DNA from 2 places in the Pseudomonas chaetocerotis genome. Region 2 is predicted to be linked to the other one. Evidence: predicted binding sites of a transcription regulator. Region 2 holds the regulator's gene; the other holds the start of a gene.
What was found. The regulator sigma-54, encoded in region 2, starts transcription at its own class of promoters, with help from an activator protein. The targets are predictions, from matches to a motif close to ANTGGCATNNANNTTGCTNT.
Positions count from the first base shown of each region.

Region 1: a site for sigma-54 is predicted at 2,409-2,428, ahead of H3221_RS19590 (CmpA/NrtA family ABC transporter substrate-binding protein). Genes of this name have one in related genera too.

Region 1 is NZ_JACFYX020000011.1:169,265-185,105, reverse strand. Features, by position in the region: tRNA gene H3221_RS19615 (tRNA-Ser) at 1-5, opposite strand, end outside; gene H3221_RS19610 (hypothetical protein) at 98-316, opposite strand; gene H3221_RS19605 (crotonase/enoyl-CoA hydratase family protein) at 503-1,192, shown strand; gene H3221_RS19600 (hypothetical protein) at 1,325-1,717, opposite strand; gene H3221_RS19595 (hypothetical protein) at 1,872-2,186, shown strand; gene H3221_RS19590 (CmpA/NrtA family ABC transporter substrate-binding protein) at 2,572-3,855, shown strand; gene ntrB (nitrate ABC transporter permease) at 3,868-4,719, shown strand; gene H3221_RS19580 (ABC transporter ATP-binding protein) at 4,902-5,693, shown strand; gene H3221_RS19575 (polysaccharide lyase family 7 protein) at 5,789-6,478, shown strand; gene H3221_RS19570 (thioesterase family protein) at 6,527-6,970, shown strand; gene H3221_RS19565 (nitrate/nitrite transporter) at 7,667-8,878, shown strand; gene H3221_RS19560 (bifunctional protein-serine/threonine kinase/phosphatase) at 8,995-10,662, shown strand; gene nirB (nitrite reductase large subunit NirB) at 11,018-13,474, shown strand; gene nirD (nitrite reductase small subunit NirD) at 13,471-13,788, shown strand; gene H3221_RS19545 (nitrate reductase) at 13,876-15,841, shown strand, end outside.
Region 2 is NZ_JACFYX020000001.1:256,830-272,670, reverse strand. Features, by position in the region: gene rng (ribonuclease G) at 1-236, shown strand, start outside; gene H3221_RS01330 (YhdP family protein) at 254-4,075, shown strand; gene H3221_RS01325 (carbon-nitrogen hydrolase family protein) at 4,125-4,973, shown strand; gene tldD (metalloprotease TldD) at 4,976-6,418, shown strand; gene yjgA (ribosome biogenesis factor YjgA) at 6,492-7,010, opposite strand; gene pmbA (metalloprotease PmbA) at 7,139-8,485, shown strand; gene H3221_RS01305 (HPr family phosphocarrier protein) at 8,542-8,814, opposite strand; gene rapZ (RNase adapter RapZ) at 8,829-9,686, opposite strand; gene ptsN (PTS IIA-like nitrogen regulatory protein PtsN) at 9,689-10,153, opposite strand; gene hpf (ribosome hibernation-promoting factor, HPF/YfiA family) at 10,166-10,474, opposite strand; gene H3221_RS01285 (RNA polymerase factor sigma-54) at 10,574-12,067, opposite strand; gene lptB (LPS export ABC transporter ATP-binding protein) at 12,258-12,983, opposite strand; gene lptA (lipopolysaccharide transport periplasmic protein LptA) at 12,983-13,522, opposite strand; gene lptC (LPS export ABC transporter periplasmic protein LptC) at 13,509-14,075, opposite strand; gene H3221_RS01265 (KdsC family phosphatase) at 14,084-14,605, opposite strand; gene H3221_RS01260 (KpsF/GutQ family sugar-phosphate isomerase) at 14,605-15,579, opposite strand; gene H3221_RS01255 (ATP-binding cassette domain-containing protein) at 15,825-15,841, shown strand, end outside.

The DNA of each region.
Region 1 (15,841 bases), on a different contig from region 2:
TCACCGGATCTCGACGTTTGGCGTTTACCCCGTCGAGGCGCGCTAATGTAGTCGAATGTTTTCCCGATGGCAAATTTTTTTTAAAGGATTCATGCGCTTAAGAGCGTAGCGAGCTTTCGTCCTGTTCCTCGCAGGACTGCTCATCAAAACGAATATGGCCGAACAGCAGAAAACCCAGGGACATGAACAGGCCCAAACCGAACAGCAGCAGCACGCCGGATGGGCTGCGCAGGTAGAGGGTTTCGCTGAGCGCGACCGATGCCAGCAGCAGACCGATCACGGTAACCATATAAAGGATGGAATAAAGGGTATTCATGGGCAGCTCCTGCAGTTCGCTGCCCACCTTAAAGACCTGGCTTTGCGCGCGACCAATTGCCATCCGCCATCGCCGCGATAGGCAAAATCACTGACCAGCCAGTCAGCCGCGGCGCTTTACCAGAGCGCTGCGGCTGAGTACCTTCTGCCCACATTCGCCCCCAAGGCTTTAACAAGGAAAACCGCCATGAGCGACCTGATCAGCTATCAACTCGAAGACGGCATCGCCACCCTCACCCTGAGCAATGGCAAGGTCAATGCCATCTCGCCCGATGTGATCGCTGCGTTCAATGCTGCCCTCGACCGCGCCGAGCAGGATCGCGCCATCGTCGTCATCACTGGCCAGCCGGGTATTCTTTCCGGCGGCTACGACCTGAAGGTGATGACCTCCGGCCCGCAGAATGCAATCAACCTGGTAGCGGCCGGCTCTACGCTGGCGCGGCGCATGCTCGCGCACCCCTACCCGATCATCGTCGCCTGCCCGGGTCATGCCGTGGCCAAGGGGGCGTTCATCCTGCTGTCGGCCGATTACCGTATCGGCGTGGAAGGTCCGTTCAACATCGGCCTGAACGAAGTGCAGATCGGCATGACCATGCACCATGTCGGCATCGAGTTGGCCCGTGATCGCCTGCGCAAGTCGGCGTTCCACCGTTCGGTGATCAATGGCGAGATGTTCGACCCGGCTGGCGCGGTGGATGCTGGCTTCCTGGACAAGGTGGTGCCGGCCGAACAACTGCTGGCTACCACTCAGGCAGTGGCGCAGCAGATGAAGAAGATCAACATGACGGCCCACAGGAGTACCAAGCTGAAGGTGCGCAAGGCGCTGCTGGAAACCCTCGATGCCGCCATCGAGATGGACAAGCAACACCTGCTGTAACTCGCGGTGAGGCATGAATCAGAAGCGTCGCTTCCGTTGAGGTCGCGGCGCTTTTTTTGAGCATCTCGCTGGTTAGTCCGCCGTTGAATGTCGGTACATATCGCATATTGGTGCGAGCGGCGCACCCTACGGTCAGCCGGAATAGTCCAGAGCCGTCCAGGCTCGGCTCAGGCCTTGCGCGAGCACGCAGCCGGGCTGGCTCAGTTGCTCGTTGAAGGCGGCCGGCAACAGCGTGGTTTCACCCTCTGCAGCACCATGGCGTTCGGTCAACCACTGCAGCTTGCCGCAGTTGGGCGTTTCGATCACGTAACTGGCGGCAATGTTGGAGTGATGGCTGGGCAGTCGAATCACGTCGAGCACTCTGCCCACCTCCTCGACACGCTGGCCATCGGAAACCAGTACAGCCCAGGCCTGTTCGCCCTCGATCACCAGGTATGCACCGTTGGCCTGTGGCCGATCTATCTGCGGTTGCGCGCAGCCGCTCAGCAGGACCAATAGCACAATCGTCATCAGCATCTGTTGCATTGCCAATACCCCCTTGCAAGGCGCCCACCTTCAGGCAGTGGACGGGTTGTTGTCACCTAAGTGAGGCCAATATCACTCAATACTGTTTATTTGTACAGTACTTTTCGATTAGGCTAGATCACAGGCAAATGATCGATTGCACAGGAGCGCCATCATGCTGGACGTACTGCAGCTGAAACACCGAGTGAACCGCATGCCGCTGGAGCGGGTGCGCGAGATGGTCGAGGAACTGCAACTCGAAGGCATCGTCACTGAGAGCCGCACTCCCTTCAATCGCCAGCACTTCAATACCTGCTTCGCCGAGATCGAGGCGCTGCTGCAGCGCGCCGGCTACCATCGGCAACTGGATGTGGTGGGCTATCAGGGGCTGGCCTATGCACTGTTCGATCCAGCTCGCTGGGAGGCCGTCGAAGTGCTGCGCTGGTTGCGCGACTTCGTCGAGGAAGCGCGCGTTCAACCAGCATCCTGATCCTGCGTTACGAACCAAAAAGGCTCAGCGACGCCCGCTCATGCACGGCATTGGCTCAGTCGCATGCAGAGCGAGCCGCGCGTCCGTTGACTCCGCGCATTGCTAAATCACCTCATAAAATAGCTACAACTCTTTGATTATAAAAACCAACCATTGATCGAGCGGCATCCGGTTTGCGCCTGCCAGGCGCCGTATGCCGTTGCTCGGCCGTTGGCCACGAAAGCTGGCAAGCCCCTTGCTATGTCCCTGTCAACCATCCTGCGTAGCACGCCAACGGCGGCGGGCCGAGGATCACGGACAACGGCGTCCGTCAGGTCACCTTCATTTCATGGAGGTGGCCTGGCGTACGCCGTTTTTGTTTATGCGCCTGACAAGGACTAGACCCATGACCGATCGTGATTCGAACAAGCCCCTGGCCACCAGCCGCCGTCACTTCCTCAAGCAATCCATCGCCCTGGCCGGTGCCGTTGGCGGTATCGCCGCACTTGGCCTGTCAGCGCCGGCTTCGCTGCGCAGCGCGGCCTGGGCGGCCGGCTCCGATGCGCCGGAGAAGTCCGCGCTAACAGTCGGCTTCATTCCCCTGACCGATTGCGCCTCGGTGGTGGTCGCCGCCACCCAGGGTTTCGGCGAGAAGTACGGCCTGACCATCAATCCGAGCAAGGAAGCTTCCTGGGCCGGCGTGCGCGACAAGCTCAACACTGGCGAACTGGATGCCGCCCATGTGCTCTACGGCATGATGTACGGCGCCCAGCTCGGCCTGGCTGGGCCGCAGCGGGACATGGCGGTGCTGATGGGGCTGAACCAAAATGGCCAGGGCATCACTCTGTCCAAGCAACTGCGTGAGGCAGGCGTGAGCAACGGCGCGCAACTGGCCGAACACGTGAAGAAAGGCGGCACGCCGCTGACCTTCGCCCAGACCTTCCCCACTGGCACCCACGCCATGTGGCTGTACTACTGGCTCGGCAGCCTGGGCATCAACCCCATGAGCGACGTGAAGACCATTGTCGTGCCGCCACCGCAGATGGTCGCCAACATGCGCGTCGGCAACATGGACGGCTTCTGCGTCGGTGAACCCTGGGGCGCGCGGGCGATCTTCGACAAGATCGGCTTCACCGCCACCACCACGCAGCAGATCTGGCCGGATCACCCGGAGAAGGTGCTCGGCACCACCCGCGCCTTCATCGAGCAGTACCCCAATGCTGCCCGCGCGCTGATCATGGCGATTCTCGAGGCCAGCCGCTTCATCGAGGCCAGCGACGAGAATCGCAAGAGCACCGCCAAGCTGATTTCCGGCAAGGCCTATGTCAACGCGCCGGTGCAGGTGATCGAGCCGCGCTTTCTCGCCCAGTACGAGGACGGCCTCGGCAACAGCTGGAAGGACGAACACGCCATGGCCTTCTGCAAGGACGGCAGCGTCAACTTCCCCTATCACTCCGATGGCATGTGGTTTCTCACCCAGTTCAAGCGCTGGGGTCTGCTCAAGGACGCGCCGGATTACGCGGCCGTGGCCGCGCAGATCAACCAGACCGCGCTCTACGCCGAGGCCGCTGGCGCCCTCAAGCTGACGGTGCCGAGTAGCCCGCTGCGCAGCAGCACGTTGATCGACGGCGTGGTCTGGGACGGCAGCAATCCAGCCGCCTACGCCGACTCCTTCACCATCAAAGCCTGACCGGAGGTGAGCATGAATGCGCCCCTGAAAACACCGCTTCCGCCAATCGCCAAACCTCGTCTGCCTGCAAAGGCCTTGCAGCCCAGCGCCGCCTCCCTGGGCAGCCTGCTCAAGGCGGGCATCGCCCCGCTGCTGGGCATCATCGCCTTCATCGGTTTCTGGTCGCTGCTGGCGCAGTACAGCGAGGGCCTGCCGGGCCCCTTGAGCACCTGGCAGGCCGCCCTGGTGCTGTTCGCCGACCCTTTCTACGACAACGGCCCCAACGACATGGGCATCGGCTGGAATATCCTCAACTCGCTCGGCCGCGTCGGAGTCGGCTTCGGCCTCGCGGCGCTGGTGGGTATTCCCCTGGGGTTCGCCATCGGCCGCTTCGCCTTTCTCGCCGGCATGCTGGCACCAATCATCAGCTTGCTGCGTCCGGTCTCGCCGCTAGCCTGGCTGCCGATTGGCCTGCTGGTGTTCGAGGCTGCCGGCCCGGCGTCGATCTGGGTGATCTTCATCAGTTCGATCTGGCCGATCATCCTCAACACCGCCGCCGGCGTGGCCAGCGTGCCGCAGGACTACCTCAACGTTGCCCGCGTACTCAAGCTGTCGGAATTCAAGGTGCTGACGCGCATCCTGTTTCCCGCCGTGCTGCCGCATCTGATGACCGGCATCCGCCTGGCCATCGGCGTGGCCTGGCTGGTGATCGTCGCCGCCGAGATGCTCACCGGCGGCATCGGTCTGGGCTTCTGGGTGTGGGACGAATGGAACAACCTCAATGTCGAGCACATTCTCATCGCCATCATCATCGTCGGCCTGGTCGGCCTGGCACTGGAGCAGATGCTGCTGTTGATCGCCAAACGCTTCGACTACGCAAGCTGAAGAGGCACGTTCGGCCAACCTCGTAGCCCGGATGAAATCCGGGGATGCGATCTGCGTTTCCGCGGATTGCATCCGGCTACGCAAGCTTACAAATTAGTTAAACAGTCGATTACAAATCATTGTTTTAAATGAAATTGTCTCCGATTAGATCCGGGACACGGCGCCAGAACGGGAGAACTCCGATGGACAAATTCGTGGAGCTGACCGCTGTCAGCAAGCACTTCGATACCAAGAAAGGCCGCTTCCAGGCACTGGCAGACGTCAACCTGAGCATCGCCCGTGGCGAGTTCGTGGCGCTGATCGGCCACTCCGGCTGCGGCAAATCAACGGTACTCAACCTGATCGCCGGCCTGCTCGACGCCAACGAGGGCGGGCTGATCTGCAACGGCCGCGAGATCGACGGCCCTGGCCCAGAGCGCGCCGTGGTGTTCCAGAACCACAGCCTGCTGCCCTGGATGACCTGCTTCGGCAACGTCCACCTGGCCGTGGAAAAGGTCTTCGGCGCGCGCGAAAGCAAGGCCCAGCTCAAGGCCCGCACCGAGCAGGCGCTGAACATGGTCGGCCTCAGCCATGCCATGCACAAACACCCAAACGAGATCTCCGGCGGCATGAAGCAGCGCGTCGGCATCGCCCGCGCCCTGGCCATGGAGCCCAAGGTGCTGCTGATGGACGAGCCGTTCGGCGCCCTCGATGCCCTGACCCGCGCGCACCTGCAGGACGAGCTGCTGCGCATCGTCGGGCAGACCCAGAGCACCGTGGTGATGGTCACCCATGACGTCGACGAGGCCGTGCTGCTGTCCGATCGCATCGTGATGATGACCAACGGCCCGGCCGCCACCGTCGGCGAAATCCTCGCCGTCGATCTGCCGCGCCCGCGTGATCGTCTGGCGCTGGCCAACGACCAGCAGTACCACGCCTACCGTACCGCCGTGCTGGAGTTTCTCTACCAGCGCCAGCAACGCCCGGCCGCCTGAGAATCAAACCGCTCTGGCTCAAGGGCTGGGGCGGTTGAACCTCTGGCCCGTTGCAGGGACGAACAAGGGCCCTCAACCGACAAGCAGAGAACCCCGTGCTCGACCTCACCACCTGGAATCTGTCAATTCCCACCGAACCGGCGCCGACCACCATCACCACCGAACGGCTGAATAATGGCTATGAAAGTCGTTATTTTCGGCGCAATGCCGACGGCAGCGTGACCTTCTGGGTGCCAGTCACTGGCTCGACCACCGCCGACGCCCGCTATCCACGCAGTGAGCTACGCGAAACCCAGCACGACGGCAGACTCGACAACTGGCTCCACGCCAGTTCGGACAGCTATCTCAGTGCCGTGCTGCAGGTCGACCAAGTGCCCAGTCGCAACAAGGTGGTAATCGGCCAGATCCACAGTACCGACGTGCCGGGCAGCCAGAACGATCCGCTGCTCAAGCTGCAATATCACTATCGACGTGGCGTTGGCCGGGTGGAGCTGCTGCTGCGCGCTCGCCCAGGCGACAGCGACGTACAAAACATCCTGCTGGCCGAGAACATCCAGCTTGGCGAGCGCTTCGGCTACGACCTGCGCGTCACGCCCAGCGGACGCATCGGCATCAGCGTGGCCAGCACCGATGGCGACAAGGGCTCGCTCTACCGCCAGTTGAGCAGCAGCTGGAGCAAGCAGTACCTGTACTTCAAGGCGGGCGCCTATATCCAGGACAATTCCGGAGCGGATAGCGAAGGTGGTCGCGTCACGTTCTATCACCTCAACAGCCTGCACCGCTGAGGAACGCGGCGGTTTACAATCGCCGCCCTCCAAGACGAAGGCTCGACCATGGCACGCCTGACCCTCGATTTTCCCGAAGACCAGTACTGCTACAGCACTCACCTGACCGTGCGCGTTACCGACATCAACGGTGCCAACCATCTGGGCAATGACTCGATGATCTCGATGATTTCCGAGGCGCGCGCCCGCTTCCTCTTCGAGTTCGGCATTCGCGAAACCGACGGCAAAGGCACTGGAATCATCGTCACCGACCTGGCCACCACCTACAGGGCGGAGGCCCATGCCCGTGACCAATTGCTGTTCGAAGTCGGCGTGATGGATTTCAACCGATATGGCGGTGACATCACCTTCCGCATCACCCGTCCGGCCGACGGCACCCTGGTGGCCATGGCCAAGTCCGGCTTCGTGTTCTTCGATTATCGTCAGTCGAAGGTGGTGCCAATGCCGGAAGCCTTCAGCGCCAAGTTCCCCAAGGTCAATCGGCTCGACTGAGTCAGCGATTGCAATGCTTCAGGGCTCCGGGCGAACAGGCGTCTGCAAACTTGCACAGTTATTGCTGCCAATACCGTGACACATCGTCATTCGTCTGCTACGCCTAGGTCAGAACAGAAAAAAGGGGGGATCGAGGATGACCGACACCTACCGCCGTGCCCGTCAAGCGGGGCTGCTCAGCAATCTGCTGGCACTCGCCCTGCTGACCGCGCCGCTACCCACTCACGCAACCAGCGTTGCCCAACTTTCCAGCGACCATCAAGCCACTTTCAGCACGCAGCGATCGCCCCATTCGGGGGCATAGACGACGCAAGCGCCTCGTTTTACGGCAACACTGCGCGTACTGAAGGTGCGTAGCGACTGATCTCAGGGCCTCTGCTCGGTTGGCTCGGCTCTTGCTTATTTCCCCGCACCAGGTAGCCAACGGCGGCCACCTCCCTCACGACAAAGACGTCGCCTCACCTCGCCTTCATGGCCTGTGGTGAAGCGGCGTTTTTTTTCGTGTTCGCCCCAGTGACCGGGGCCGGCGCAGGCATCGCGATCCGAGCCTGCACTGCAATCGCGCAAACCTGCTGTGGCTCCGGCCGCAGGGCTCTGCACCACAAGTGCACGGCCTTCCCGGCAGACGCGGCTGCCGTGTCCACGACCACGGTTCGCCGCGCCTGGCCGGGCCCCTTCTCGCTGATGAGGTGATCGATGAATACAAGTTTCTGGAAAGCCGGCCACGCCCCCACTCTGTTTGCCGCCTTCCTCTATTTCGACCTGAGCTTCATGGTCTGGTACCTGCTTGGCCCACTGGCGGTGCAGATCGCCACCGACCTCGACCTCAACGCCCAGCAGCGCGGCCTGATGGTGGCCACGCCGATTCTCGCCGGCGCCGTGCTGCGTCTGCTGATGGGCTTTCTCTGCGACCGCCTGTCACCGAAGGCCGCTGGTCTGCTCGGCCAGGTGGTGGTGATCATCGCGCTGTTCTGCGCCTGGCAGATCGGTATCGGCAGCTACGAGCAGGCGCTGCTGCTCGGTCTGTTCCTAGGTTTCGCCGGCGCAGCCTTCGCCGTCGCCCTGCCGCTGGCCTCGCAGTGGTACCCGCCGCAGCACCAGGGCAAGGCCATGGGCATCGCCGGCGCTGGTAACTCCGGTACCGTTCTGGCGGCCCTGTTCGCCCCGGGCCTGGCGGCACTGTCAGGCTGGCAGAACGTGTTCGGCTGGGCGCTGATTCCGCTGCTGGCGACCCTGGTGATCTTCGCCCTGTTGGCCAAGAACGCGCCGGAGCGACCCAAGTCCAAAGCCGTCAGCGACTACCTCAAGGCCCTCGGCGACCGTGATAGCTGGTGGTTCATGTTCTTCTACAGCGTTACCTTCGGCGGCTTTATCGGCCTGGCCAGCGCCCTGCCCGGCTACTTCAGCGACCAGTACGGGCTGAGCCCGGTGACCGCCGGTTACTACACCGCCGCCTGCGTCTTCGCCGGCAGCCTGTTGCGCCCGCTCGGCGGCGCTCTGGCCGACCGCATCGGAGGCATTCGTACACTGCTGATGATGTACACCATCGCCTCGTTGTGCATCGCCGTGGTGGGCTTCAACCTGCCCAGCGCGGCCGCCGCCCTGGCCTTTTTCGTCGCCGCCATGCTTGGCCTTGGTGCCGGCAATGGCGCGGTGTTTCAGCTGGTACCGCAGCGTTTTCGCAGGGAAATCGGCGTGATGACCGGGTTGATCGGCATGGCTGGCGGCATCGGTGGCTTCTTCCTCGCTGCCGGCCTGGGCACCATCAAGCAGCACACAGGCGACTACCAGCTGGGCCTTTGGCTGTTCGCCAGCCTCGGTGTGCTGGCCTGGATCGGCCTCCACGGAGTCAAGCAGCGCTGGCGCACCACCTGGGGTAGCGCCGCGGTGACCGCCGCACGGGTGTGAGCGGGTTCTCGACGATCCGCCACACTGCGTAGGGTGCGCCGCGCGCACCAGCGATTTGTGTCGGGCCTGGTGCGCACGGCGCACCCTACGGTCCAAATATCTACGGAAACCGCATCATGGTCCTGCAACTGAGCATCGGCGAAACCAGCGCCACCGGCCCGCGCAGCGAGAACCAGGACGCCCTGCGTGTGGTCACCCCAGCGCCAGCCCTGGCCGCCAGCAAAGGCTATCTGCTCGGTCTGGCCGATGGCGTCAGCCAGTGCGCCGACGGCGGCCTGGCCGCGCGCGCGACCCTGCAGGCACTGGCGCTGGATTACTACTCCACGCCCGAAACCTGGCCGGTGCAGCACAGCCTGGATCGCCTGCTGATCGCACATAACCGCTGGCTGCAAGCCAACGGCGGCGGCCAGCCGCTGCTGACCACCCTCACCGCCCTGGTGCTGCGCGGCCGTCGCTACACCCTGGCGCATATTGGCGACAGCCGCGCCTACCTGTGGCGCGACGGCCAACTGCTGCGCCTGACCGAGGACCACGTCTGGGAACAGCCGGGCATGCAGCACGTACTCAAGCGCGCCATGGGTCTGGATCAGCACCTGGTGGTGGACTATCGCGACGGCGAGCTGCAGGCCGGCGACCGTTTCCTGCTGGTCAGCGACGGCGTCTGGGCCTGCATCAGCGACAAGCGCATCGGGGAGCTGCTGCAACAAGGCGATGACGCCGAAGCAATCTGCCAGGCGCTGGTAGACGAGGCGCACCGCACCGGTAGCCAGGACAACGCCAGCGCCCTGCTGGTGCACATCGAGCAGCTCCCAGAAGCCGCGCTGGCCGACACCCTGGCCCAGCTCGAGCACTGGCCACTGCCGCCGCGCCTGCGCGACGGTCAGGTGTTCGAGGGTTGGCAGGTCGAAGGCCTGCTCGGCGAATCGCGCCAGTCGCTGATCTACCGGGTTCGCGACGCGGGCAACCTGCCCTGGCTGCTCAAGACCCTGCCGGCCAGCCGTGCCGGCGAGGAGCAGGCCGGCCCGGGGCTGCTGCAGGAGGAATGGTTCCTGCGCCGCGTCGCCGGTCGCCACTTCCCCGAGTTGCATGCTCTACCGCAGCGCCAGCATCTGTATTACGTGCAGCGCGAATATGCCGGCCAGACCCTGGCCGCACGCCTGCAGCAGCATGGCCCGCTGAGCCTGGCCGACTGGCAGGACCTGGCGCCGCGCCTGATCAAGGCGCTCGGCCTGTTGCACAGGCGCAATATCATCCACCGCGACATCAAGCCCGAGAACCTGCTGCTCGGCGACGACGGCGAACTGCGCGTGCTCGACTTCGGCCTGGCCTACTGCCCGGGCCTGACCCGCGACGAGGCCCACAGCCTGCCCGGCACGCCTAGCTATATTGCCCCCGAAGCCTTCGCAGGCAGCACTCCCAGTACGCAGCAGGACCTCTACGCCGCGGGCGTGACGCTCTATCACCTGCTCACTGGCCACTATCCCCACGGCGAGGTCGAGGCCTTTCAGCACCCGCGCTTCGGTCAGCCAGTGCCGGCCAGCCGCTACCGCCCGGATCTGCCGGCGTGGCTCGATGAGGTCTTGAACCGCGCGGTAGCCGCCGCCCCAGCGCAGCGCTTCGAAACCGCCGAGGAGTGGCTGCTGGCCCTGGAAAGTGGCGAACGTCAGTCTCTGAACAACCGCCCGCGACCGCTGCTGGAGCGCGAGCCGCTGCTGGTGTGGCGCAGCATGGCGCTAGTGTCGCTGCTGCTCAACCTGCTGCTGACGTTCCTGCTGCTCAAATAGCCGGCTGCGCACCAAAGCGGCGCCAAACGCCTCGCAACGGTGCAAAAAACCGCTCCACAGATCCAGCCAAATGGCTGAAAAGCCTGAAAAACCCTGATCTGATCGAGTTGGCACAAGGTCTGCATTCGCACTGCCACAAACTACATAAAGCGCGACCTTCAACGAAGAAGGCTGCACTTCCCGATAGAACGGGACCTGGACAAAGGCGTCCTCGCTAGGTGACTAGCGGGACGCCTTTTTTGTTTTTTATGGCCTGCCATCCCTGGCGGCCACTCTTCGAGCCGTCGCGGAGCGACGTTAAACATTGCTCCCGACAATTTTTTCGACCGTGATTTTTCTTCAGGAGATGGCCGGCATGCAAAAACTCAAGCTGGTGATGATCGGCAACGGCATGGCGGGTGTGCGCACCCTCGAAGAGCTGCTCAAGCTCGCCCCCGACCTCTACGACATCACCGTGTTCGGCGCCGAGCCGCACCCCAACTACAACCGCATCCTGCTCTCCCCCGTGCTGGCTGGCGAGCAGACCTTCGAGGAGATCGTGCTCAACGATCTGAACTGGTACGCGGAAAACGACATCAAGCTGTTGCTCGGGCGCAAGGTAGTCAGGATCGACCGCAGGAAGCGTGTGGTGATCGCTGACGATGGCAGCGAAGCCGAGTACGACCGCCTGCTCATTGCCACCGGTTCCAACCCCTTCATTCTGCCGATCCCGGGCAAGGACCTGGCCGGTGTGATCGGCTACCGCGACATCGCCGACACCCAGATGATGATGGACACCGCCAAGACCCATAAGCACGCGGTGGTCATCGGCGGCGGCCTGCTCGGCCTGGAAGCGGCCAACGGCCTCAAGCTGCGCGGCATGGACGTGACCGTGGTGCATATCGGCGACTGGCTGCTGGAACGCCAGCTGGACCGCACCGCTGGCGAGCTACTGCAAAAATCCCTGGAAGACCGTGGCCTGAAGTTCCTCCTGCCCAAGCACACCGCCGAGCTGCTGGACAACGGCGAAGGCCGCGTCTGTGCGGTGAAGTTCAAGGACGGCGAAGTGATCCCTGCCGACTTGGTGGTGATGGCCGCCGGCATTCGCCCCAACAGCGAGCTGGCCGAGAGCGCCGGCATCGCCTGTAACCGCGGCATTCTGGTCAACGACACCATGCAGACCTATGACCCGCGCGTCTACGCCATCGGCGAGTGCGCCAGCCACCGCGGCATCGCCTACGGACTGGTGGCGCCGCTGTTCGAACAGGCCAAGGTCTGCGCCAATCACCTGGCCCAGCTCGGCTACTCGCGCTACCAAGGCTCTGTGACCTCGACCAAGCTCAAGGTCACCGGTATCGACCTGTTCTCCGCCGGCGAATTCATGGGCGCAGAGGGCACCGAAACCATCACCCTCTCCGACCCCATCGGCGGCGTGTACAAGAAGCTGGTGATCAAGGACGACGTGCTGGTCGGTGCCTGCCTGTACGGCGACACCGCCGATGGCGGCTGGTACTTCCGCCAGATCCGCGAAAACCATAACGTCAGCGAGATCCGCGACCACCTGATGTTCGGCGAGGGCGCCATCGGCGACGTTGGCCACCAGGGCGCAGGCAAAACCGCCAACATGCCCGACAGCATGGAAATCTGCGGCTGCAACGGCGTGTGCAAGGGCACCATCGTCAAGGCCATCCAGGAAAACGGCCTGTTCTCGGTCGACGAGGTCAAGAAGCACACCAAGGCCGCCAGCTCCTGCGGCTCCTGCGCCGGTCTGGTCGAGCAGATCCTGATCAGCACCGTCGGCGGCGCTGCGGACGTCAAACCCAAAAGCGAAAAGGCCATCTGCGGCTGCTCCGATCTCAACCACGGGCAAATCCGCCAGGCAATCCGCGAGCAGCACCTGACCTCCATGGCGCAGACCATGGTGTTTCTCAACTGGAGCACGCCCAACGGCTGCGCCACCTGCCGCCCGGCGCTGAACTACTACCTGATCTCCACCTGGCCGGGCGAGGCCAAGGACGATCCACAATCGCGCCTGATCAACGAACGCGCCCACGCCAATATCCAGAAGGACGGCACCTACTCGGTGGTGCCGCGTATGTGGGGCGGCGTGACCAACCCGTCCGAGCTGCGCCGCATCGCCGATGTGGCCGACAAGTACAACGTGCCCATGGTCAAGGTAACCGGCGGCCAGCGTATCGACCTGCTGGGCATCAAGAAGGACGACCTGCCGGCCGTGTGGAAGGACCTGGACATGCCCTCCGGCCATGCTTACGGCAAGTCCATACGTACGGTGAAGACCTGCGTCGGCAGTGAGTTCTGCCGCTTTGGAACACAGAACTCGACCCAGCTCGGTATCGATCTGGAGCACGATCTGTTCAATATGTGGTCACCGCACAAGGTCAAGCTGGCGGTCTCCGGCTGTCCGCGCAACTGCGCCGAAGCCGGCATCAAGGACGTCGGCATCATCGGTGTGGACTCGGGCTTCGAGATGTACATCGGTGGCAACGGAGGGATCAAGACCGAGGTGGCCGAGTTCTTCGTCAAGGTGAAGACCGCCGAGGAGGTGCGCGAATACAACGCCGCTTTCCTCCAGCTCTATCGCGAAGAAGCCTTCTACCTGGAGCGCACCGTGCATTACATGCAGCGCGTCGGCATGGAGCACATCAAGAAGGCGGTGCTGGAAGACGACGCCAACCGCAAGGCGCTGGCCGCGCGCCTGCACTACGCCCTGTCGTTCGAGCAGGACCCGTGGAAGGAGCGCATCGAGACGCCGCAACTGAAGAAAGAGTTCGACACGATCAAGGTCGTGCAAATCGAGGAGGCCACCGTATGAACTGGCTGGATATCTGCGCCCTGGAAGAGATCAACGTGCTCGGCTCGCGCATCATCGCCGGGCCGAAAGGCGATATCGCCATCTTCCGCACCAGTAACGATGAAGTATTCGCCCTCGACGACCGCTGCCCGCACAAGGGCGGCCCGCTGTCCCAGGGACTGATCTACGGCAAGCGCGTGGCCTGCCCGCTGCACAACTGGCAGATCGAGCTGGAGTCCGGCGATGCCGTGGCGCCGGATGTGGGCTGTGCCCATCGGCACCATGCCAAGGTGGAAAGCGGCCGCGTGTTGCTGGCCCTCACTCATAGCAGCTAGCCAGCCCTGTGGGAGGCGCTTCTGCGGCGACGGTCGCGGCTGAAGCCCCTTCCATCAAAACCTCCCCGCGCCCCAGGAGCTCCGAACATGGCCAGCCCCACTCAAGTCACCGCCTCCACCTGCTGCTACTGCGGCGTGGGCTGCGGTGTGCTGATCGAGCACGACGGTGAGAAAATCCTCGGCGTCACTGGCGATCCCAGTCACCCGGCCAACTTCGGCAAACTGTGCAGCAAAGGCTCGACACTGCACCTGACCGGCGACCTTGATGCCCGCGCCCTTTACCCCGAGCTGCGCCTGGGCAAAGGCCTGGCTCGCACCCGCACCGACTGGGACAGCGCCCTGGATCACGCCGCGGCGGTGTTCGCCGAGACCATCCGCGAGCACGGCCCGGACAGCGTGGCCTTCTATATCTCCGGCCAGCTGCTGACCGAGGATTACTACGCCTTCAACAAGCTGGCCCGCGCCCTGGTCGGCACCCACAATATCGACTCCAACTCGCGCCTGTGCATGTCCAGCGCGGTGGTCGGCTACAAGCGCAGCCTCGGCGCCGACGCTCCGCCCTGCAGTTACGAGGACATTGAGCAAAGCGACTGCGTGCTGATCGCCGGCTCCAACATGGCCTACGCCCACCCGGTGCTGTTCCGCCGTCTGGAAGAAGCCAAGGCTCGCCGCCCCGAGATGCAGGTCATCGTCATCGATCCGCGGCGCACCGACACCTGCGAGCTGGCCGACCTGCACCTGGCGATCCTGCCCGGCACCGACGTCGCGCTGTTTCACGGCATTCTGCATATCCTGCTGTGGGAAGGCTGGGTCGACCGCCGCTATATCGACACCCACACCGAAGGCTTCGAGGCGCTGAAAAACCTGGTGCGCGACTACAGCCCGGCAGCCACCGCCGATATCTGCGGCATCAGCCTCGACGCCCTGCAGCGCTGCGCCGAGCTGATCGGCCGCGCGCCCTCCTTCCTCTCGCTGTGGTGCATGGGGCTCAATCAGTCCAGCGCCGGCAGCGCCAAGAACAGCGCGCTGATCAACCTGCACCTGGCCACCGGGCAGATCGGCAGGCCCGGCGCCGGCCCCTTCTCGCTGACCGGCCAGCCCAACGCCATGGGTGGCCGCGAGACCGGCAGCCTGAGCAACCTGCTGCCGGGCCACCGCGAGGCCGGCAACGCCGAACACCGCGCCGAAGTCGCCGCTTACTGGGGTGTCGACGCCCTGCCAGAGAAGCCCGGGCTGTCCGCCATCGAGCTGTTCGATGCGGTGCACGACGGGCGCATCAAGGCGCTGTGGATCGCCTGCACCAACCCGGCGCAGTCGCTGCCGAACCAGAACAAGGTGCATGAGGCCTTGGCCGCCTGCCCCTTCGTCGTGGTGCAGGAAGCCTTCTTCACCACCGAGACCTGCCGCTACGCCGACCTGCTGCTGCCCGCCGCCAGCTGGGGCGAGAAGGAAGGCACGGTGACCAACTCCGAGCGTCGCGTCAGCCATGTACGCCGCGCCGTGCCAGCGCCCGCAGAGGCGCGGCCCGATTGGTCGATCACCTGCGACTTCGCTCGTCGCCTGGAACAACTGCTGCGCCCCGGCCTGCCCAGCCTGTTCGACTTTGCCAGCAGCGAGGCGTTGTTCGAGGAATACAAGCACCTGACCGCCCAGCGTGACCTCGACCTCTCGGGGTTGAGCTACGCGCTGCTCGATGACCAAGGTCCCCAGCAATGGCCGTTTCCTGCCGGAGCACACCAGGGCACCGCACGACTCTATGCCGACGGCCGCTTCCCAACCGCCAGCGGACGCGCGCAGTTCCACGCCGACCCGTACCGCGCGCCGAAGGAAAAGCGCGAGGCGCGTTTCTCCCTGACGCTCAACACCGGACGCCTGCGCGACCAGTGGCACGGCATGAGCCGCACCGGCACCGCCGCACGCCTGTTCGGTCATGTCGAGGCCGCCCTGCTCGGCCTGCACCCGGACGAGTTGCGCCGCCGTCGACTGCGGGACGGCGATCTGGTCAGGCTGCGCAGCCGTCGCGGCAGCCTGATCCTGCCGGTGCAGGCCGACG
Region 2 (15,841 bases):
GCAAGCTGAAGACGCCGGAGACCATCTGCTACGAGATCTTCCGCGAGATTCTGCGCGAAGCCCGCGCCTACCAGGCGGAAAGCTATCGGGTGCTGGCCAATCAGAAGGTGGTCGATCGCCTGCTCGATGAAGAGTCGGGCAACGTCGCCGATCTGGAAGCCTTCATCGGACGTACCATCAAGTTCCAGGTGGAAACCATGTATTCCCAGGAACAGTACGACGTGGTGCTGCTCTGAGCACGCCAGCTGTCGAGGTGAACGCCCTGGCGCGCCTGTTTTCGGCGCTGCTGCGCTGGGGGCTGGGTCTTTGCGCCGCCATTCTGGTGCTGGCTGCGCTGTACGTCAGCCTGGGCCGTGAGCTGGTGCCGCTGGTGGCCGAATACCGGCTCGAACTGGAAGATCGTGCCACGGCGCAGCTGGGAGTACCGGTACGAATTGGTCGCCTCGAAGGTCGTTGGCAGGGTTTTGCCCCGGTGCTGGTGGCGCATGACGTGCACCTGGGTGACGAAGAGCAAGGCCTGAGCCTGGAGCGTGTGCAATTGGTGCCGGATGTGGGCGCTAGCCTGCTGGTACGCCAGCCGCGCATCGCCCACCTGCAATTCGACGGCCTGCAATTGAACGTGCAGCAGAACGCTGAGGGTGGCTGGCAGTTGCAAGGGTTGCCACAGCGCAGCGGCCCCGAGCTGAATGTCGAACAGCTACTGCAACAGTTGCAGATCGTGCACCGCATCAGTCTGCTCGACAGTCGCGTGGTGCTGCAGCCGCTCGATCAGGAGCCGCTGCTGCTCAGCTACGTCAACCTGAGCCTGCGTTACGGCAGCAACAGTCAGCGCCTTGACGGCCGCCTGCTGCTGCCCGATGGCCAGCCTGTGGCGCTGCGGCTGCGGACGCGCATGCAGCCCAAGACCTGGCGCGAGGCACAGTCCGAGCTCTATCTGAGCCTGCCGCAGAGCGACTGGGCCACCTGGCTGCCCAAATCGCTGCTTGGCGACTGGCAGGTGCAGCGCTTGCAGGCCGGCGGTGAGCTTTGGTTGGAGGGCCATGGTCTGGCCCTGGACAAGGGCGCCTTGCGTCTGCATGCACCCGAGCTGGCCGGCGGCCAGGCCAAACACAAGGCCGTGACTCTCAAGGACCTGGCCTTCAACGCCTTCTTCACGCAAGACAAGCAGGGCGTGCGGGCGCAGATCGACTCCCTGGCCTTGACCCATGGTGAGCAGCGCATCGGCGAGCTGCACCTGAACCTGAAGCAGCAGGATACGGGCGAAGCCGACGAGCGCTGGGCGCTGACGGCTGATCGGCTTGATCTCGCTGCCTGGTCTCCGTTGGTTCACGCGCTGGTGCCGCTGCCCGATGCAGCGCGCGATGTGCTGGTCGCGCTGGCTCCGGTGGGGGCGGTCAACAACTTGTTGCTCGACTATTACCCGCAGCGTGAAGGTGCTGAGCGCCTGCAGTTCGCCGCGAACCTGGACAACGTGGGCATTCAGGCCTATCGCGGTGCGCCGGCGGCCGAGAACGTCAGTGGCAGTGCCTCGGGCAATATGTTCCGGGGCGAACTGCGCCTGAACAGCGAGAATTTCGCCCTGCATCTGGATCAACTGTTCCCCGAACCCTGGCGATATCGCCATGCCCAGGCGCGGTTGAGCTGGGACTGGAGTGAAACCGGCCTGACCCTGTATAGCCCCTATATGCGCGTGGATGGCGAGGAAGGGCAGGTCGCCGGTGACATGCTGATCCGCCTGTTGCGCGATCCCGAGGCTGAAGACTACATGGACCTGCGTGTCGGCATGCGCGACGGCGATGCGGCCTACACCGAGAAGTACCTGCCGAGCCGCGCGCCGGGCATGAGCGCTGAGCTCGATCATTGGTTGAAGACGGCGATCCGCGCGGGGCACGTCGAAGAGGGTTACTTCCAGTATCAGGGTTCGCTTAACAAGGGCGCACCATTGGGCGCGCGCAGCCTCAGCCTATTCTTCAAGGTCAAGGATGCCGAGCTGGCGTTCCAGCCCGGCTGGCCGTCGCTGCGTGAGGGTGTGGGCGAGGTGCTGATCGAGGATGATGCAGTGCGCGTGCGCCTGCAGAGCGGGCGTTTGCTGGAGAGTCAGGTCAATGACGTCACAGCCAATATCCCCTTGCGGCATGATGGCAAGCCACCGCGCCTGGAGCTCGATGGCGAGGTGCAGAGCAGCCTGAGTGACGCCATCAAACTGCTGCAGGAAGCGCCTCTGGGCACTGCGGGGATCTTTGCCGGTTGGCAAGGTGAAGGGCCTCTGGCCGGGCGTCTGAAGCTGGATATTCCGTTGCAGAAGGGGCAGCCGCCCGGTGTGGTGGTGGACTTCGCCACCGAGGGTGCGAGCCTCAAGCTGGCCAATCCCGCCTTGCAACTGAGCAATGTACAGGGTGCGTTTCGCTTCGATAGCGCAGCCGGGTTGAGCGCGCCGGACGTTCGCGGCGAGGTCCTCGGGCGTCAGGTGCGCGGCACTATCCGCGCCGAGGGCGCGCGTGGGCAGGCGCGTACGGTGTTCGATCTGCGTGGACAGGTCCAGGTCGATACCCTCAGTCAGTGGCTGGGCGGGCCGCAGAAGTTGCCGGCCACTGGACTGCTGCCTTATCGGCTGCGCCTGACCCTGGATGGCGATGACAGCAAGCTGCGCGTCGATTCCAATCTGCGCGGTGTGGCGATCAATCTGCCTGCGCCCTTCGGCAAGACGGCGCAGCAGGAGCGTGATGCCGACTGGCGCATGACCCTTTCCGGGCGCGAGCGTCGTTACTGGGCGAACTATGGCGAGCTGGCCAGCCTGAGTCTGGCTGCGCCCCCGGGGGCGCTGGCTGACGGACGCGGTGAGGTGGTGCTCGGTGGCGGTGCTGCGGGGTTGCCGCCCGCCCAGGGGCTGCGAGTGCGTGGGCGTCTGGATGAGCTGGACCTGGATGCCTGGAAACAGCTCGGCAGCCAACATCCGGTGAAGGTGGATGCTGACAGCCAGCGCCTGTTTCGCAGCGCGCGACTGGATATCGGACGGTTCCGTGGTTTTGGTCAAGAGATCAAGCAGCTGACGCTTGGTCTGGCACGAGAGGGCCGGGACTGGGCCTTGCAACTCGACAGCGAGTTGGCAGCCGGGCGTGTGCTGCTGGCCGATGCCGAGGGTGTGCCTATTCGTATCGATCTGCAGCACTTGCGGTTGCCGGCGCCAGATCCTGAGGCGACGAAAGTCAGCGATGCGCCCGATCCTCTGGCCGATATCGACCCTCGGCAGATTCCGGCGCTTGATATCGCCATTGAGCGCGTGCAGCGCGGTGACAAGGTGCTGGGCGCCTGGTCGCTCAAGGTCAGGCCCGAAGCACAGGGTGTGCGCTTCGAGGAGCTCGACCTCGACCTGCAGGGGCTGAAGATTGGGGGCAGCGCCGGTTGGCGTGGTACGCCGGGCAACACCAGCAGTTGGTACAAGGGGCGCCTGCAGGGCGAAGACCTGAGCAAGGTGTTGCTGGCCTGGAACTTCGCCCCGAGCGTCACCAGTCAGAGTTTTCGTGTGGACGCCGACGGCAGCTGGCCCGGTTCACCGGCCTGGTTCTCGCTCAAACGCTTCTCCGGCAATCTCGACGCCTCGCTGCGCAAAGGTCAGTTCGTCGAAGTGCAGGGCTCGGCCCAGGCGCTGCGCGTGTTCGGCCTGCTCAACTTCAACTCCATTGGTCGCCGCCTGCGTCTGGACTTCTCCGACCTGCTGGGCAAGGGGCTGAGTTACGACCGGGTCAAGGGCAACCTGCAGGCGACCAATGGCCTGTTCGTGACGCATGAACCGATCACCCTGAGCGGACCTTCGAGCAATCTGGAACTCAATGGCAATCTCGACATGAACAACGAGCGCATAGACGCCAAGTTGTTAGTGACCCTACCGGTGACCAACAACCTGCCGCTGGCGGCGCTGATCGTCGGCGCCCCGGCGATTGGCGGGGCGCTGTTTGTCGTGGACAAATTGCTCGGCGACAAGGTCGCCCGCTTCGCCAGTGTGCAGTACGACGTCAAGGGCCCGATGCAGGACCCGCAGATCAGCTTCGACAAGCCCTTCGAAAAACCGCAATGACGTGGTCTCTTGGCGTACGCTGTTACACCAAGCCGCAAAGAGTGTCGCCATGAATCTCGCTGTAATCCAGATGGTTAGCCAGGACGACGTGCAAACCAACCTGCGTCTGGCTCGCCGTATGCTGGAGCGTGCCGCGCAGGGCGGTGCGCGCCTCGCCGTGCTGCCCGAAAACTTCGCTGCCATGGGCCGTCGCGACCTGGCTGCCATCGGTCGCGCCGAAGCATTGGGCGAGGGGCCGATCCTGCCCTGGTTGAAACGCGCTGCTCGTGACCTCAGTTTATGGATAGTGGCTGGCACTTTGCCGCTGCCTTCGGACGATGATGCCGACGGCAAACCGCACGCCTGCTCACTGCTGATCGATGATCAGGGTGAGCGTGTGGCCCGTTACGACAAGCTGCACCTGTTCGATGTCGATGTCGCCGACAACCGTGGTCGTTATCGCGAGTCCGACGATTTCGCCCATGGCCAGCGCGTCGTGGTGGCCGATACCCCCGTAGGGCGCCTGGGGCTGACGGTGTGTTACGACCTGCGCTTCCCTGAGCTGTTCGGTGCGCTGCGCGAAGCTGGCGCCGAGCTGATCAGCGTGCCGGCAGCGTTCACTGCGGTGACCGGTGCCGCGCATTGGCAGGTCTTGACCCGCGCCCGTGCCATCGAAACTCAATGCTATGTACTGGCGGCCGGGCAGGGCGGTGAGCACCCCGGTCAGCGTCTGACGTTCGGCCACTCGGCGATCATCGATCCATGGGGTCAGGTGCTGGCCGAGCAGGATCAGGGTGAAGGGGCCTTGCTGGCTCCCCGCGATGCCGCCGAGCAGGCGAACATTCGCCAACGCATGCCGGTGCAGCAGCACCGCCGATTCTTTTCATCGGACGTACCCCGTCCGATTGTTGTGGAGTGACCATGAATACGATGTTGCAATCCGTCAGCGAGCATCTGCTTGCCCCCGGTAACCTGACGCTCGATAGCCTCGGCAGCGTGCTGGGCGAAGTCGCTGGGCCGGGAATCGATGCCGCCGATCTGTACTTTCAAAGCCAGGTTTCGGAAACCTGGGTGCTGGAGGACGGCATCGTCAAGGAAGGCAGCTTCAACCTCGATCAGGGTGTCGGTGTGCGCGCCCAGTCTGGCGAGAAAACCGGTTTCGCTTACAGCAACGCCATCAGCCTCGATGCCCTGACGCAAGCTGCCCGGGCCGCACGTTCGATCTCGCGCGCTGGCCAGCAGGGCCGTGTGCAGGCCTTCGTCAGTCCGCAGGTGACCCAGTTGTATGCCGAAGGCAACCCACTGGACGTCATGGGCCGCGCCGAGAAGGTTGAATTGCTGCAGCGTATCGACCGTGCCACGCGCGCGCTGGATCCGCGCATCAAGCAGGTTACCGTGAGCCTGGCCGGGGTTTGGGACCGCATTCTTGTGGCGGCCCACGACGGCAGCCTCAGCGCCGATATCCGCCCGCTGGTGCGCTTCAATGTCAGCGTCATCGTCGAACAGAACGGGCGCCGCGAGCGCGGTGGCCATGGCGGTGGCGGACGTACCGACTATCGCTATTTTCTCGATGAAGACCGCGCCATGGGCTATGCCCGCGAGGCGCTGCGCCAGGCGCTGGTCAACCTTGAAGCCATCGCAGCACCCGCCGGCAGCATGCCGGTAGTGATGGGCGCCGGCTGGTCCGGCGTGCTGCTGCACGAAGCGGTCGGCCACGGCCTGGAAGGAGACTTCAACCGCAAAGGCAGTTCAGCCTATAGCGGCCAGGTCGGGCAGAAGGTCGCGTCCAGCCTGTGCACCATCGTCGACGACGGCACCCTGGCCGGGCGGCGTGGTTCGCTCAGCGTCGACGACGAAGGCACGCCGACCCAATGCACCACGTTGATCGAGAACGGTGTGCTCAAGGGTTACATGCAGGACAAACTCAATGCCCGCCTGATGGGCATGGCCGCCACCGGCAACGGGCGCCGCGAGTCCTATGCACACCTGCCGATGCCGCGCATGACCAACACCTACATGCTGGCTGGCGAGAGCGATCCGGAGGAAATCATCCGTTCGGTGAAGAAGGGCATCTACTGCGCCAACCTTGGCGGCGGCCAGGTGGATATCACCAGCGGCAAGTTCGTGTTCTCCACCAGTGAGGCCTACCTGATCGAGGACGGCAAGATCACGGCGCCGGTCAAAGGTGCCACCCTGATTGGCAATGGCCCGGAAGCCATGAGTCGCGTGTCCATGGTCGGCAACGATCTGGCGCTGGACAGTGGCGTCGGTACGTGCGGCAAGGATGGCCAGTCGGTGCCGGTCGGCGTCGGTCAGCCGACGCTGAAGATCGACGCGATCACCGTCGGCGGCACTGGTGCGTAGAGCCGACAATAGTCGGGTGCGCCGTGCGCACCAGCGGCTGGCGAAGAGTCGGTGCGCATGGCGCACCCTAGGGTCAGCGCAATCCGCGGTGGATTTCGTCGAGCTCGCGGATGTACTTGAACACCTTGCGCGCCGCAGCCGGCGGCTTGTTGCGCGCGGCTTCGTGCTGAGCATGACGAACCAGGCCGCGCAAGTGCTGGACGTCAGCGTCGGGATAGAGCTCGACGAAGCTCTCCAGCGCGCTGTCGCCTTCGGCGATCAGGCGGTCACGCCAGCGCTCGAGAGCGTGGAAGCGTTCGTTGTACTCGCGGGTGGAGCTGTCCACCTGGTCGAGCATGGCGACGATCGCGTCGACATCCTGTTCGCGCATCAGCTTGCCGATGAACTGGATGTGGCGTTTGCGCGCGGCATTGGCGGTATGTTTTGGCGCTTCGGCGAGCGCGCGGCGTAGGGCATCGGTCAGTGGCATCTTGGCCAGCAAATCCGCCTTGAGCGTGGTCAGTCGCTCGCCAAGCTCCTGCAGGGCATGCAGTTCGCGTTTGACCTGGGATTTACTCTTCTCCAGGGAGAAGTCGTCGTAGGAATCAGACATGGGGTGGGTCCAGAGGGAAACGCCGCCATGATAGCAGTAACCGTGACTGCCGGCCCGCAGCGGGCAGTCGAGAGCAGGCCCAGGATTTCGTACAGAAAGTGCCTGCGCCAAGAGAATCGGGAGTGGTTATGAGTGAAGTAGAACGCATCGGGCCGCAGGCCTTGCCAGCACTGCAAGAGCAGGTGGAGGCCATTCTCGCCGAGGCCAGGCGCCAGGGCGCTAGTGCCTGCGAGGTCGCGGTCTCGGCTGGTCAGGGGCTGTCCACCACGGTGCGTCAGGGCGAGGTGGAAACCGTCGAGTTCAATCGCGACCAGGGTTTTGGCATTACGTTGTACGTTGGTCAGCGCAAGGGCTCGGCCAGCACCTCGGCCACCGGTAGCGAGGCCATTCGCGAGACCGTGGCGGCAGCCCTGGCGATTGCCAAACATACCAGCGAGGACGAGTGCGCCGGCCTGGCCGATGCTGCGCTGATGGCCCGTGAGTTGCCTGAGCTGGATCTCTACCACCCCTGGTCGATTACCCCGGAGCAGGCGGTGGAGCAGGCGCTGGCCTGTGAAGCTGCGGCCTTCGCGGCTGACACGCGGATCAGGAACGCCGATGGCACCAGCCTCAATACCCACCAGGGGTGTCGCGTGTATGGCAATAGCCACGGTTTTGTCGGCGGTTATGCCAGCACCCGCCATAGCCTGAGCTGCGTGATGATCGCCGAGGGTGAAGGGCAGATGCAGCGCGACTACTGGTACGACGTCAATCGTCAGGGTGAACTGCTGGCCGATGCCAAGGGTATCGGCCAGCGCGCCGCCGAGCGTGCGGTCAGCCGTCTTGGTGCGCGCCCGGTGCCGACCTGCGAAGTGCCGGTGCTGTTCGCCGCCGAGCTGGCCGGTGGGTTGTTCAGCCATTTGCTGGCGGCGATTTCGGGTGGCAACCTGTATCGCCAGTCCTCGTTCCTCGAAGGTGCGCTCGGCCAGCGGCTGTTCCCCGAATGGCTGAGCCTCGACGAGCGTCCGCACCTGCCGCGCGCACTCGGCAGTGCCACCTTCGACGGTGATGGTCTGGCCACCTACGCCAAGCCGTTCGTGGAGAAGGGCGAACTGGTGTCCTACGTGCTCGGCACCTATTCCGGGCGCAAGCTGGGTTTGCCGAGCACCGCCAACTCCGGTGGCGTGCACAACCTGTTCGTCAGCCATGGCGATGAGGATCAGCAGGCGCTGATTCGCCGCATGGGCCGTGGCCTGCTGGTCACCGAACTGATGGGGCAGGGCTTGAACCTGGTTACCGGCGACTATTCCCGTGGCGCAGCGGGCTTCTGGGTGGAGAACGGTGAAATCCAGTTCCCGGTGCAGGAGGTGACCATTGCCGGCAACCTGCGTGACATGTTCCGCCAGATCGTCGCGGTCGGGTGTGATCTGGAACGGCGCGGCAATATCTGCACCGGCTCGGTGCTGATCGAGAAGATGATGGTCGCCGGTAGCTGAGGCTGCTAGAAACGAAAAGGCCACCCGCGGGTGGCCTTTTCGTTCGTGGGGTGATGCTACTCGCCTTCGTCGAAGTAGTTCTCGATCAACGCAACCAGTGCATCGAGAGCCTCGTGATCCTGTTCGCCTTCGGTCAGCAGGTGCACGTTGGTGCCCTTGCCGGCGGCCAGCATCATCACCGCCATGATGCTCTTGCCGTCTACCAGGCTTTCGGCGCTGCGGCCGATGCGCACCTGGCAGGGATAGGTGCTCGCTACACCGACGAACTTCGCTGCAGCACGGGCATGCAGACCAAGTTTGTTGATGATGGTGATTTCACGTGCTGGCATCGCGGCAGGATTCCTTAGCTGAGGTCGCGGTGACGCACCTGGACATTCTTCAGCGAGTCTTTGAGTGCCTGGCTCAGGCGGTTGGCCAGGTACACCGAGCGGTGGTGGCCGCCCGTGCAGCCAATGGCGATGGTGACATAGGCGCGGTTGCTGGCGGCGAAGCGTGGCAGCCATTTTTCCAGGTAGACGAGGATGTCCTGATACATCTCTTCGACCTCCGGTTGCGCGGCCAGATAGTCGATCACCGGTTGATCCAGCCCGGAATGATCGCGCAGTTCCGGTTTCCAGTACGGATTGGGCAAGCAGCGCGCATCGAACACCAGGTCAGCATCCACTGGCATGCCACGTTTGAAACCGAAGGACTCGACCAGAAAGGCGGTGCCAGTCTGCGTCTGGCCCAGCAGGCGTAGCTTGAGCGTATCGCGCAGCTGGTAGAGATTCAGTCGGGTGGTATCGATCTTCAGATCGGCACGATCGGTGATCGGTGCCAGCAGTTGGCTTTCGTAGGCAATGGCCTCGGCCAGCGAACGATTGTCGTTGGTCAGCGGGTGTCGTCTGCGCGTTTCGGAAAAACGCTTGAGCAGCGTTTCGTCTTCGGCATCGAGATACAGCACGTCGCAATGGATACTGCGCTTGCGAACTTCGTCGAGCAGTTCCGGGAAGCGCTTGAGTTGGCTCAGCAGGTTGCGCGCATCAATGGATACGGCTACCTGCGGCAGCAGCATATCGCTATGCGGCAGGAAGCGCTCGGCAAGATCCGGCAGAAGGCCGGCCGGCAGGTTGTCGATGCAGTAGAAACCGTTGTCCTCAAGTACATCGAGGGCGGTGCTCTTGCCCGAGCCCGAGCGACCGCTGACGATGATCAGGCGCATGTTTATTGACCGTTCTGAATGTCCACGACGACCTGGTAGAGATCTTCGCCGCTGTTGGCCTGGCGCAGACGTTCACGTACATCCTGGCGATCGAGCATGCTGGCTATCTGGCGCAGCAGTTCGAGATGCGCATCGGTTGCCGCCTCCGGCACCAGAAGCACGAACAGCAGATCGACGGGCACGCCGTCGATGGCGTCGAAGTCGACTGCCGTCTCCAGGTGCAGGACAGCACTGATCGGGGCACTGCAGCCGGCCAGGCGGCAGTGGGGAATGGCAATGCCGTTGCCGAAGCCGGTAGAGCCAAGCTTCTCGCGGGCGATGAGGCTTTCGAAGATGTCCTGGGCATCCAGGTCGGGCAGATCGCGCGCAACCACATTGGCGATCTGTTCGAGCACGCGTTTCTTGCTGCCGCCCGGCACGTTCACCAGGGAACGGCCGGGGGTCAGGATATTTTCAAGTCGGATCATGGATAGGGAATGTCAGCGGGCCGTGGCGCCTTGCAGGCGTTCTAGCTGCTTTTCCTTGTGCTTGATGAGTTGACGGTCGAGTTTATCGGCCAACAGGTCGATGGCAGCGTACATGTCCTGATGCTCGGCGTTGGCGACGACTTCGCCGCCAGCGATGTGCAGGGTGGCTTCGATCTTCTGCTTGAGTTTTTCGACCTCCATGGTCACCTGTACGTTGGTGATCTTGTCGAAGTGGCGTTCCAGTCGGCCTAGTTTCTCGCCGATATAGTCACGCAGGGCGTCGGTCACATCCAGCTGATGTCCACTGATGTTGACTTGCATACCGCTTTCTCCTTGTTGCCTTGTGTAAGAGACGGGTCTGGTTCGACCCGCCGCCGGAACACTTTGGCCTGAAGGCCTGAGGCCTTCAGTCGATCTGGCCTACATCAGTCGCTTGCGCTCACTGGAGGGCGCTATACCGAGGGACTCGCGATACTTGGCGACCGTCCGACGGGCGACTTGGATGCCTTGTGCTTCCAGTAAACCAGCGATCTTGCTGTCGCTCAACGGCTTTTTCGCGTTTTCTGCTGCAACCAGTTTTTTGATGATCGCGCGGATCGCGGTGGACGAGCATTCTCCGCCTTCAGAGGTGCTGACGTGGCTGGAGAAGAAATATTTCAGCTCGTAAATACCGCGCGGTGTGTGCATGAATTTCTGCGTGGTAACGCGTGAGATCGTCGACTCATGCATACCCACCGCTTCGGCGATGTCGTGCAGCACCAGGGGTTTCATCGCCTCGTCGCCGTAGTCGAGGAAACCACGCTGGTGCTCGACGATCTGCGTGGCCACCTTCATCAGCGTTTCGTTACGACTCTGCAGGCTCTTGATGAACCAGCGTGCTTCCTGCAGCTGGTTGCGCATGAAGGTGTTGTCGGCACTGGAGTCGGCGCGTTTGACGAAGCCGGCATATTGCGGATTGACCCGCAGGCGTGGCATGGCCTCCTGGTTCAGTTCCACCAGCCAGCGTTCGTTGTGCTTGCGCACGATGACGTCGGGCACGACGTATTCCGGTTCGCTGGATTCGATTTGCGAACCTGGACGCGGATTCAGGCGCTGGATCAGGTCGATGACCTGGCGCAGCTCGTCTTCCTTGAGCTTGGTGCGGCGCATCAGCTGGGCATAATCGCGGCTACCGAGCAGTTCCAGGTAGTCACCGACCACGCGTTGTGTCTCGCTCAGCCAAGGCGTGCCGGCAGGCAGTTGGCGCAGTTGCAGCAGCAGGCATTCGCGCAGATCGCGGGCGCCGATACCGGCCGGTTCGAACTGCTGGATGCGATGCAGCACCACTTCCACTTCGTCCAGTTCGACATCCAGCTCGGGGTCGAAGGATTCGGTGACTTCCTCTAGCGTTTCTTCGAGGTAACCGTCGTTGTTGATGCAGTCGATCAGGGTGGCCGCGATCAGGCGATCCTTGTCCGACATGGGCGCCAGGTTCAGCTGCCAGAGCAGGTGACTGTGCAGGCTCTCGCCGCTGGAAGTGCGGGTGGTGAAGTCCCACTCGTCATCATCGTTGCTGGGCAGGCTACTGGCGCTGGTCTGGTAGATGTCTTCCCAGGCGGTATCGACCGGCAACTCGTTGGGAATGCGCTCGCCCCACTCGCCCTCTTCCAGGTTATCCACCGTGGGGGTGGTTTCCTGGTAGCTCTCTTCCTTGCTCGGGGTCGGCGTGGCGCTTTCGGCGCCATCAGCCATTGGATCGCTGTTGTCGAAGTCGTCGCCGTCTTCCTGGCGCTCGAGCATGGGATTGGATTCCAGCGCCTCCTGGATTTCCTGTTGCAGGTCCAGGGTGGACAGTTGGAGGAGGCGGATAGCCTGTTGCAGCTGCGGGGTCATCGTCAGCTGCTGGCCCATCTTGAGGACTAGCGATGGTTTCATTGCAGACCTTAATTTACTGGCGAGTTACGCCTTCCACATCAGGGCGCCGAAGCGCCGCAGGAAGCAAATTATATGCCTGAACTTCTCGTTTTTGCCTAGGGGGTGCAATATTTCTGTAGCGAAATAGTGGGCAACCTACAGGCTGTTTTTGACGCAGCAGCGCCGAGCACAGTGGTTTTCACGCAGCCTGTTACAGGCGGAATTCATGGCCCAGATATACCTCTTTCACCGTCTGGTTGGCGAGGATGGTCTCGGCGTTACCCTCGGCGATCAGCTGTCCATCGTTGACGATGTAGGCGGTCTCGCAGATGTCCAGGGTTTCACGCACGTTGTGATCGGTGATCAGGATGCCGATGCCCTTGGCCTTGAGGTGATGGATGATCTGTTTGATATCGCCCACCGAGATCGGATCTACCCCGGCAAAGGGTTCGTCGAGCAGGATGAACTTGGGGTTGGTCGCCAGGGCTCGGGCAATCTCCACGCGGCGTCGTTCACCGCCGGACAGGCTCATGCCGAGATTGTCGGCGATATGGTGGATATGGAATTCCTGCAGCAGGCTTTCCAGTTCCGCCTGACGTCCGGCGCGGTCCAGGTCCTTGCGCGTTTCGAGAATGGCCATGATGTTGTCGGTTACCGACAGCTTGCGGAAGATCGAGGCTTCCTGCGGCAGGTAGCCGATGCCTGCGCGTGCGCGGCCGTGCATGGGCTGATGACTGACGTCGAGGTCGTCGATCAGTACGCGGCCCTGGTCGGAGCGCACCAGGCCGACGATCATGTAGAAGCAGGTGGTCTTGCCTGCGCCGTTGGGGCCTAGCAGGCCAACGATCTGACCGCTTTCGATGCTCAGGCTGACGTCACGCACGACCTGGCGGCTCTTGTAGCTTTTCGCCAGGTGTTGGGCTTTGAGAATGGCCATTACTGCTGCTGATCCGCGGGTTTGTTCTTCGGTTGGATGACCATGTCGATACGTGGGCGCGGCGTGCTGACGTTGCCGCCTGTCGCGCGGCCGGCGTTGACGATCTGGCGGCGGGTGTCGTAGACGATTTTCTCGCCTTCGAAGGTATTGCCTTCCTGAATTACCCTGGCCTGGTCGATCAGTACGATGCGCTCATTGCTGGCGAAATACTGGATGGTCTTGCCGTAGGCCTTGACGATGTCCTTGTCCACGGCCGGCTTCTGCTCGTAGTAGGCCAGGTTGCCGACCGAGGTGAATACATCGATATCGCCACTGGCGGTCTGAGTGATGGTTACGGTGTCACCCGTGATCTTCAGGGTGCCCTGGGTGATGATCACGTCGCCGCGATAAACGGCTACACCTTGCTTGTCATCCAGTTCGGCGCTGTCGGCCTGGATGCGGATCGGTTGATCGCGATCCGATGGCAGTGCCCAGGCAGCCGCGCTTCCCAATGCGGCGCCGAGGCTGAGAATAAGGGGGAGGGTATTAACGAACCTCATGCTGGCCTCTTACGTTGGACTGCAGGATCATCCTGCCGTCATTCAAGTACGCTTTCATTCCTTGTGCCGTGGTCACCCCGTTGGCCGCAACGATTCTAACGGCTTGCTCGGTCTGCGCATATTCCTTGTCAGGAATAACGGTCATGCGGCTGCTGGTGATCACGGTGGGGCGGTTCTTTGCGTCGGTGCGGGCGATGCGCACGTCGTCGATCAGTTCTACCTCGACGCCGCCAGGCGAGACTTCGGCACGCTGACTGGTGACTTCCCAGGGGAGCTCGGTACCGCGATAGAGCTTCAGCTTGGGGGTGTCGATCAGGGTGATGTCAGTGCTTTTGATGTGCTCGAGTTTGTCCGCAGTCATGCGGTAGTGCAGTTTGCCGTCATCCTGGAACTGCACGGTGCGCGCGCCCACTGCATAGAAGTCAACGACGTTGTCGTCGCTGGTCCGCTGGGTTTGGCGTGCGCTGTCCGGGGCAAGGTTCCAGTAACCGAGTGCGGCCACGACGACTGCAATCAGAGCAAAGATCAGGGTGTTGAGGATTTTACGCGGCATGCTGTTCTCTACAGGTAGGCGGCTTGGGCCGCATCCAGTGTGCCTTGGGCACGCATGATCAGTTCGCAGAATTCCCGTGCCGCACCGTCGCCGCCGCGTGCCTCGGTTACGCCATGGGCGTGCTGGCGGACGAAGCTGTCGGCGCTGGCCACGGCCATGCCCAGTCCGACACGGCGAATGACTGGAAGGTCCGGCAGGTCGTCGCCAAGATAAGCAACCTGTTCATAGCTTAGGCCGAGTTCGGCGAGCAGGCCGTCGAGTACCACGAGTTTGTCCTCGCGGCCCTGGAACAGGTGCTGGATGCCCAGGTTGTTGGCGCGGCGCTCGACCACCGGGGTCTTGCGCCCGCTGATGATGGCGGTACGCACGCCCGAGTTGATCAGCATCTTGATGCCGTGGCCGTCGAGTGTGTTGAAGGTCTTGAACTCGCTGCCGTCTTCGAGGAAGTACAGGCGGCCGTCGGTAAGCACGCCGTCGACGTCGAAGATCGCCAGTTTGATGGCGCGGGCGCGTTGCTGCAGGTCGTTCATCACATTACTCCGGCACGCAGCAGGTCATGCATGTTGAGGGCGCCGACCGGGTTGTCCATGTCGTCGACCACTACCAGTGCGTTGATCTTGTGGTCTTCCATGATCTTCAGGGCTTCGGCCGCGAGCATCTCGGCGCGAGCGGTCTTGCCGTGCGGCGTCATGACCTCGTCGATCAATGCCTGGCGCACATCGATGCCCTTGTCCAGGGTGCGGCGCAGATCACCGTCGGTGAAGATGCCGGCGAGGCGGCCGTCTTCCTCCAGAACCACGGTCATGCCCAGGCCTTTCTGGGTCATTTCCAGCAGGGCATCGCGCAGGCTGGTACCGCGGCGTACGCGTGGCAGGGCGTCGCCTGCGTGCATAACGTTCTCTACCTTGAGCAGCAGGCGCCGGCCAAGGGCGCCACCCGGATGGGAGAAGGCGAAGTCTTCGGCGGTGAAGCCGCGCGCTTCGAGCAGGGCGATAGCCAGTGCGTCACCCAGTACCAGGCTGGCGGTGGTCGAGGAGGTCGGCGCCAGGTTCAGCGGACAGGCTTCCTGCGAGACGCGTGCATCCAGGTTGACTTCGGCAGCCTTGGCCAATGGAGAGTCCGGGTTGCCGGTCATGCTGATCAGGCGGATACCGAGACGTTTGATCAGCGGCAACAGGGTGACGATCTCGGCGGTCGATCCCGAGTTCGAGAGCGCCAGGACGATGTCGTCCCTGGTGATCATGCCCATGTCGCCATGGCTGGCTTCTGCCGGGTGAACGAAGAAAGACGTTGTACCGGTGCTGGCCAGGGTTGCAGCGATCTTGTTGCCGATATGCCCGGACTTGCCCATGCCGACCACGACCACGCGGCCCTTGCAACTGAGAATCAGCTCGCAGGCCTTGATGAAATCGGCATCGATGCGGGGCAATAGCTCCTGCACCGCTTCAAGCTCGAGGCGGATGGTGCGCTGCGCGGAGTCAATCAGGTCGCGGGTCTGGTTCATGCTGGGCAAGGCTGTCGGGCGAAAAAAGATGAGGATTATAGCGGGAAAAGCTTTCCGCGCTCACCCTTGCTGCAATGAGGCAGTGTCGAAACTGTCGCAAGTCTGAACGCCGCTTCGGGGTGCTATTGGGTGGCCTGTTCGGCAAATGCTATAGTTCGCGGCCATTTTGGCCCTCTCTGGCTGGCGCGTGTCCTTGCTTCTGGAGGCGGCGTCTGCCAGGAAGGCCTGATTTTCAAGGAGTTCAGATGAGCGCCGAGCACGA